One region of the Lacipirellula sp. genome, then DNA from elsewhere that is predicted to be linked to it. Evidence: riboswitches for the same ligand, from Rfam matches in the RefSeq annotation. Region 1 holds a riboswitch; the other holds the start of a gene.
The links. A riboswitch is a leader RNA that binds a small molecule or an ion and turns the genes downstream of it on or off. The one in region 1 is predicted to bind cobalamin.
Positions count from the first base shown of each region.

Region 1 (3,609 bases):
GTCACTTGCGTAGCTCAGCCCGAGTGCGTAGAGGGCGTCTTGAAAACCCATCAGCCCTAGCCCCACCGGCCGATGCCGCTGGTTCGAGTTGGCCGCCTCGGGCGTCGGGTAGAAGTTGACGTCGATCACGTTGTCGAGCATCCGCACCGCGACCGTCACCGTCGCTTCGAGCTTCGCCATATCGAGCGCCCCGTCGACGATGTGTGCCGCGAGATTGACCGAGCCAAGATTGCAGACCGCCGTTTCGTCGGCCGAGGTGTTCAGCAAAATCTCCGTGCACAGGTTGCTGCTATGCACCACGCCCTCATGGTCCTGCGGCGAGCGGATGTTCGACGGATCTTTGAACGTGATCCAAGGGTGCCCCGTTTCGAACAGCCGCGTCAGCATCTTTCGCCACAAGTCGGCGGCGGGGACGCGGCGGAACAGCTCGATCTCCCCCTCGTCGGCCATCCGCTCGTACTGCTCGTAGCGAGCTTCGAACTCGCGGCCGTACAGATCGTGCAGGTCGCTCACTTCGTTCGGGCTGAAAAGCGTCCAATCGGCCTTCTGCCGCACGCGCTTCATGAACAGGTCGGGAATCCAGTTCGCCGTGTGCATGTCGTGCGTCCGACGGCGATCGTCGCCGGTGTTCTTCCGCAGTTCGAGAAACTCCTCGACGTCGAGATGCCACGTTTCGAGATAACTGCAGACGGCGCCTTTTCGTTTACCGCCTTGGTTCACGGCCACCGCGGCGTCGTTCACTACTTTGAGGAACGGAATCACCCCCTGGCTGCGGCCGTTCGTCCCGCGAATGTGGGAGTTGGTGGCGCGAATGTTCGTCCAATCGTTCCCCAGCCCGCCGGCCCATTTTGATAGCAGCGCGTTGTCCGACACCACCTTGAAGATGTGGCCGAGGTCGTCGCTCACGGTGCTGAGGTAGCACGAGCTAAGCTGCGGATGCGGCGTGCCGGCGTTGAACAGCGTCGGCGTCGCGGAAGTAAAGCGGAAGGTCGACAGAATCTCGTAGAACTCGATCGCCCGCTCTTCGCGGGCCGCTTCCCGCAGCGCCACGCCCATCGCCACCCGCATCCAAAAGTATTGCGGCGTCTCGATCCGCCGGCCGTTCACGTGCAGCAGGTAGCGGTCGTAGATCGCCTGCAAGCCGAGGTAATGGAACTGTGCATCCCGCTCCGGTTTCATCGCCGCGGCGAGTTTTTCTAGGTCGAACTCACGCAACTCCGCCGACAGTCGGCCCGCACGAATGCCGTCGATGATGTAGTGCTCGAACTGATGCTGATGGAGTCGATCGAGCGACCGCGCATCGGGCGTTTCGCCGAGCGCTTCCTGGTAGATAACGTTGCGCATCAGCCGCGAGGTGACGACGTCATACGCCGGATCGCGTTCAATCCGCGAACGGGCGGCCAGAATCTGCGCGCGGTAGATCTCGTTGATCGAGATCCCGTCGAAGACCGACCGCAGCACTTCGTCGACCAACTCCTCGACGTCGACAACTTCTTCGAACCCCGTCGCTGCCTCGGCGAGCCGCTTGCGAATCCGTCGCGCATCGAACGGCACGCGACTGCCGTCGGCGAGCGTCACCTGCACGGTTGGCGGCGCCGTGACGAGCGCTTCGCCGCGAATCGCCCGCATTTTGGCGTGTTCGGCGCGATAGATGATGTACCGCCGCGCGACGCGGTAATGGCCGCGGGCCATCAGCTCCATCTCGACGATGTCTTGGATACGCTCGACGCTCACCCCTTCGCCCTGATTCGCCAGCGGCGAGACGTCGTCCGACACCGACTGCAGCACGCCTGCCACGTCGGCGGCCACGTCGTCATCGAGCGGCGCACTGGCGGCGATGTTCAGTTCCGCGCGAAACGCATTGGCGATCGCGCCGCGGATGCGGTCGAGTTCAAACGGAACGTGACGGCCGTCGCGTTTGCGGACGATCCATTCGTGGGGGGCGCACAGCATGAGAGTGACTCCTCTCCCTATCGACCCGATAGGGGACAGCGGGTTTCCCGGAACCAAACCGGTGAACGCCGATCGAGGAATCGTGCGAGAGTGCAGTCGCGAGAGAGCCAGCGCTCGTCAACGAGCGGAAGCCAGCGAGTAATGACTGCGCGCAGCAGAATAACAACATCCTCGACCGTCCTTTCCCGAGAAGGTTCGGTAGACAAGCGGCTCAGTCCGATGACGTCCGGTCATCGCAATCCTGTAATTCTGAACCGCTCAGTCGCTGGCAGGTCTTCGGACTCGCGGACTGGCCGGCGGGCCTCGAAAGGACCTCCGGCGCCTAGTAGCCGTCGCTTCCCAGCCCTTGCGAGCCAGTGCTTATTGACGGCGTTCGTTTCCGCTTACCGCTGCGGGGCAGCCCTGGATTTGCACCAGGTTCCCTCTTGTCGCGACCACAATCGCTTGTGGTCGACCAGCAACGGGCGTCAACATACTGCGGTTCGAGGGCGATGTCCAGCGTCCGAGGGGAGAAGTTTTTTGTGCGCGATTTCGGGCTCAGTGAGCAAGGTGGAAGCAGAGTGGCGAGTCACGAAGAGCAGTTGCATTCAGGCCTGTAAGGCCGCGCTGTGATAGCCCAGGGCGTAGCCCTGGGAACATTGCGAACCACCATCGGTAGCCCTGTAAGGGCGCGCGAAGGTTAGCGCGCCCTTACAGGGCTTCGTTGTTGACGGCGGCGTTTTACCCAGGGCTGCGCCCTGGGCTTTCATAGCGCGGCCCGTTGGGCCTGAAGGCGATGCGTTCAGTGTGAGGCCTGCACTCATCGTGCTACTTCTTCGCGGCGTTCAACTTCACCGCTGCGCGGATGAGCGCCTTGAACGCGGTCGCCTTCACTTTGTCCCCTTCAAAAAAATCGATCGCCCGCCGCGCGTTGCCGTCGAGGCTCGAGTTAAAGAGCCCGCTCGGATCGGGGAGCGACGCTCCCTTGGCGAACGTCACCTTCACTTTGTCCTTGTATGTCTCGCCCGTGCAGAGGATGCCGCCTTGCGACCACGTCGGCACGCCCGCGGGATTCGACGGCTTCCGCCACTTCACTTCTTCGACCGCATCGGGAGCGGCCTGCTCGATGAGCTCGCGGATGCGCTCAAGCGTTTCTGTTCGCCAATCATCGAGATTCTCGGACGCTTTGCTCGCCATATGATTTCCTCGTGGATCTGACTACATCCGTTCCAGCGGCAACTTGCTCGCCTGCTTCACCCACTTAGCAAACTGCGCTTCGTTGAACTCATCATCCTCGCGGATATCGAGATACCGCACCTCCTTCTGCTTCGACTCGCCCGGCGGCAGCGGTCGCAGCGAGGAGCCTTTGAAGAACGCGACTTTCACGTACTTCGCAAAGCAGTGGAAGCTGAGGAACCACCCTTCCCCTTCGCGGCCGTAGAACGGCGAGTTCCACTTCACCGCCTTCGTCACGTCGGGCAGCGTCCGCGTGATGATCGCATCGAGTCGTTCGCCGAGCTCGCGCTTCCACTCCGGCATCGCCGCGATGTAGGCTTGCACTGGCTCGTCGCCGTAGCCCTTGGCGATTTGCGGATTGCCGCCGGCGAGGAGTTTTGGTTGCGCAGCGGCGGGCTTCGCGGCAGTTTTTTTCGGTGCTAGCTTCTTCGGTGTCTTCTT
Region 1 is NZ_CBDIIC010000002.1:3,865,150-3,868,758, forward strand. It holds gene ACQY7R_RS23105 (ribonucleoside-diphosphate reductase subunit alpha) at 1-1,953, opposite strand, end outside; cobalamin riboswitch at 2,204-2,427, opposite strand; gene ACQY7R_RS23110 (DUF1801 domain-containing protein) at 2,761-3,129, opposite strand; gene ACQY7R_RS23115 (DUF1801 domain-containing protein) at 3,151-3,609, opposite strand, start outside.

Region 2 (3,609 bases), 1.2 Mb from region 1:
CTCTGCCGGTGGACGAAGTACTGGTTGGCTCCGTGTTCGCTACGTCCACCGGCGGAGCCGGTGGCTTTGACAGTCGCTTGGATGCTTTGCGATACGGGCAGTGTCGGCAACCGTTGCCGCAGCACGTTCCGCGGCGGAGCAAATACTCCGCGGTGAGGACGAATCGGCCCCGCTCAAAATAAAAATCACGCCCCGCCACGAGCGGCGAGGAACTCGCTGCTGCCGCGGGCGGCGCGGTCATCGTGTCGGGTGCTTCCATGCGAGGGTTCCATGAGTTCGATTGATCCGTTGGCAAACCGCCGTTGCTACGAGCGCCGCGAGTGCGAGCCCCAGCGCCGTTGGCTCTGGGACTGCTGCGGCGCTACTCATAGCGGGCGCCGCGGTCGTTTGGCCAAAGGCATCGCGCCACCACTGCAGGTCGGCGGCGTCGACCGCGCCGTCGCCGTTGGCATCGCCCTGATTCGGCTCAGCGCCCGCAGCAATGCCGTAGCCTCGTTGCCACGCGAGGAAGTCGGCGCTATCGACGACGCCGTCGCCATTGAAGTCGGCGCTGCCGACGATCGGCGGCGCGGGGGCGGCGAACGGGTTGTCGGCAAACTGCTGGAAGCCCGCCTGGTTCACCGCGGGATGATAGGCCCAGCTTTCCCAGTCGCCATCTTGCAGCGCGCGGCTGCTCATGCCGACCTGCGAGGCCGTCCACGAGCCGCCCGCGAACGGATTGTTGTGCGAGTAGCCATAGTTCCAAAACCCGCGGAACCAGCCTTCGTTGTAGTAGTCGGCGGGGTCGACGGCTTTCGCGAGATCGGCCGGGCCGCTCACTTGCGCGATCCCCGCTTCATTGAACGTCGTGCCGTCGTCGAGCGCGAACGCGCCGTCGCCGTCGTCATAGCCGAGACCGTAGAGCGACGAGCCCAACCCGCCGCCGAAGCCGCCCGACTTCGCGAAGAGCCGCGGATCGGCCGTCACCACGGCATTGAGCAGCGTTTGCCCCGTCGCTGCTCCATCCCAACGAAACCCCCACGCGAGCGTCGTCCGCTCGGTCGTCCCGGTGAGCCACTCGATCGCCACGACGGCGCGGTTGCTTCCTGTGCCGACCCAGAACTCGACGTCGTCGAACGACGCGACCGGTCCCGCGGCCGCCGGCTGCGTGCCGACGCCAATCAACATCGCTGAACAGAGCGACCACCATGCGAGCGCTACGATGAACTGTCGCCGACCACTACGGAGCATGAGCCGCCTCCTCACCCGCGCGGGTCAGCATGGCGTTCAACACGCGTTGGTCGAGCTGCTCGCTCAAGAAGGCGACGTGCCCGTCGCAGAAGACGGCCTGCGCACCAGCGGCGTGGGGCGAGCCAATCTCGTTTTCGAGTCCTTCGGTCGAGTTAATCGGCGTCGCCTGCTCCTGAGCAAACACGTTTTGGCCGTTAATCCACTCGCACTCGACGCGGCGGCGAAGCAGCGACTCGGCGATGGCGACCGTTTGCGAGAGGCCGTCGACGACGTCCCGATAAGCGACCGGCTCGTCGTAGACGAACACGCCGAGCGATCCAGGCTCCAATACTTGGCCGGCAAACCACTCGCTCGGATCGATGCTGAGCGGCGCATCGCGGCCGGCGCCTTCAACGCCGTAGATGCCGCCGTAATCGGTGAACGCCGCGCCCCGCCAGAGATTCGATTCGCTCGCCGTTTCGGGTTGCAGCGTGCTCGGGCAGAGGAACACGTCGACTTGCTGCGCCGCGGCGGGGAGGTTGGGCGTCTCGTCCGACGGCTTGGTGAAGTCGAGCCGGGCGTGCAGCGCCGCTTGTTCGAGCCACGGCAGCAGTTGCGAGTTCCACGACAGGAAGAGTTGCACCCCTTCCTGCGGCGGCAAGCAACCGATGCAGCCGGCCGGCAACGTGCGGCGCTGACCCTCGTAGTCGATCGCCGCGAGCCCCTGCTGCTTGAGGTTATTCGCACAGCGACTTCGCCGCGACGCTTCACGGGCTGCTTGCACCGCCGGCAGCAGCAGCGCGACGAGCACGCCGATGATCGCGATCACCACCAGCAGTTCCACCAGCGTGAAGCCGCGCAACGGCGCGGTCGACTCGCGGCGGGTGGCTGGCGGGCAGGGCATGAGCACTTGCGTCCGTCTCGTCGCGGGCGAGCCGTGGCTCGATTACTCGCCGACCCTGCTGGGGTGCAAACGAAGATCGCCCAGACAATCGGCGGCAACGACGAAACTATCTCGCCATCCGCCCGTCCCTCGCAGGAGCGAATCGCATTGCTGCATGCAGTGGTAGGTCTTCTGACTCCCAGGCTCGACGAAACTCGCCTTCTCGCCGCGTGTGAACCTGGGCGAGGCTTGAAGCCCTCTCAGGGTTCGGACTTGTCGCTTAAGCGACAAGTCCAGCGGCAATGGCTGAAGATGCGTTCGTCGAATCGCGCCTGGTCACAGCGGCGGGGCCGTCCCGGAATCGCACCGGAGTTCCCTGTTGCGTCGGCCGAGCGACACGTGCCCAGCCGACCACCAACGCATGGTGAACCAAACTCTTAAGAGATCGAGTCTAACGCGCCCAATTAGCCGGCGTAAGGAGGGCCTGTAAGTGCTGCGGAGGGAGTAGTTTACGGCTTCACTGTCATTCCGAGCGGGGCGAGGAATCTGGGGGCTCGCTCGGCACTCCAGATTCTTCGTTGCGCTCAGGATGACTGGGGTGGGCTTCAGGAGGACGTTGTTTGCGCGGCCCGGCCCGTTTCGGCGTTGTTCGCACTGACCACCAGATAACCGCCAAGGGCCAAACCGATGAGCGAGATCAGCAACGCAAACATCACCGACCATCGCATCACGCCGGGCTGCGTCTGTTGCGACTTGGCGAGGGCCTGCCAGAACTTCGCATGCTGCCATGCCGCAACACCGATCGCAAGCGAGCCGAGCATCACCAGCCCGACGCCAATCCACGTCGACCCAGCATGCGTCGGCGCGTCGGGGGCGTTGCGAACGATCCGCAGAAATAACCCGAACCGTGCGACGACGAACCCCATGCCGACGAGCGTCAGCCCCGTGCGAACCCACGCGAGCAACGTCCGCTCAGCGGCAAAGTAAATCCGCGGGTCGTCAGCTTCAGCCATGGTTTTCAGCCACCGTTGATCGAAAAAAATGGAACCGCCAATGAACGCCGATAGACGCAGATGAATGCAGCGTGAGCATCCACCCGCGTCTAACGACTTTATCAAAACTATTAGCTTCGTGTCCTTCGTGGTTAGTAGTCTTTTTAGCCCGGGCTCCGCCCGGGGGTAGGTTCGCCGTAGGGACGATCATCCAGTGGTATGGGACGCGACCCCCGGGCGGAGCCCGGGGCTAGGGTTAGAAGTCGAACTGAGCCCGCGTGCCGAAGATGTCAGACTCGGTGTCGTTCCCCACCGGACGGTCGAGGAAGTTATGGATGTAGTTGAACTCGAACCGCGTGAACCGATTAAGGTACCAGTTCAAACCGAACGTGAGATCTTGCAAGTGACCGCCTTGGACGAACTTGTCGTTGAGGTCGAGCGTCGAGTAGCGGCCGGCGATTTCCCAGGCGCCCCAGCTGCCGTTGCCGAAGTTGACGTCGGGGACGACGCGAGTGAAGGCCGCCG
Region 2 is NZ_CBDIIC010000002.1:2,677,223-2,680,831, reverse strand. It holds gene ACQY7R_RS18320 (DUF5522 domain-containing protein) at 1-241, opposite strand, end outside; gene ACQY7R_RS18315 (dockerin type I domain-containing protein) at 238-1,230, opposite strand; gene ACQY7R_RS18310 (DUF1559 domain-containing protein) at 1,220-2,113, opposite strand; cobalamin riboswitch at 2,258-2,526, opposite strand; gene ACQY7R_RS18305 (YidH family protein) at 2,698-3,105, opposite strand; gene ACQY7R_RS18300 (OprO/OprP family phosphate-selective porin) at 3,341-3,609, opposite strand, start outside.
Region 2: linked by a shared signal. The riboswitch ahead of ACQY7R_RS18310 (DUF1559 domain-containing protein) and the one ahead of ACQY7R_RS23105 (ribonucleoside-diphosphate reductase subunit alpha) in region 1 are both predicted to bind cobalamin.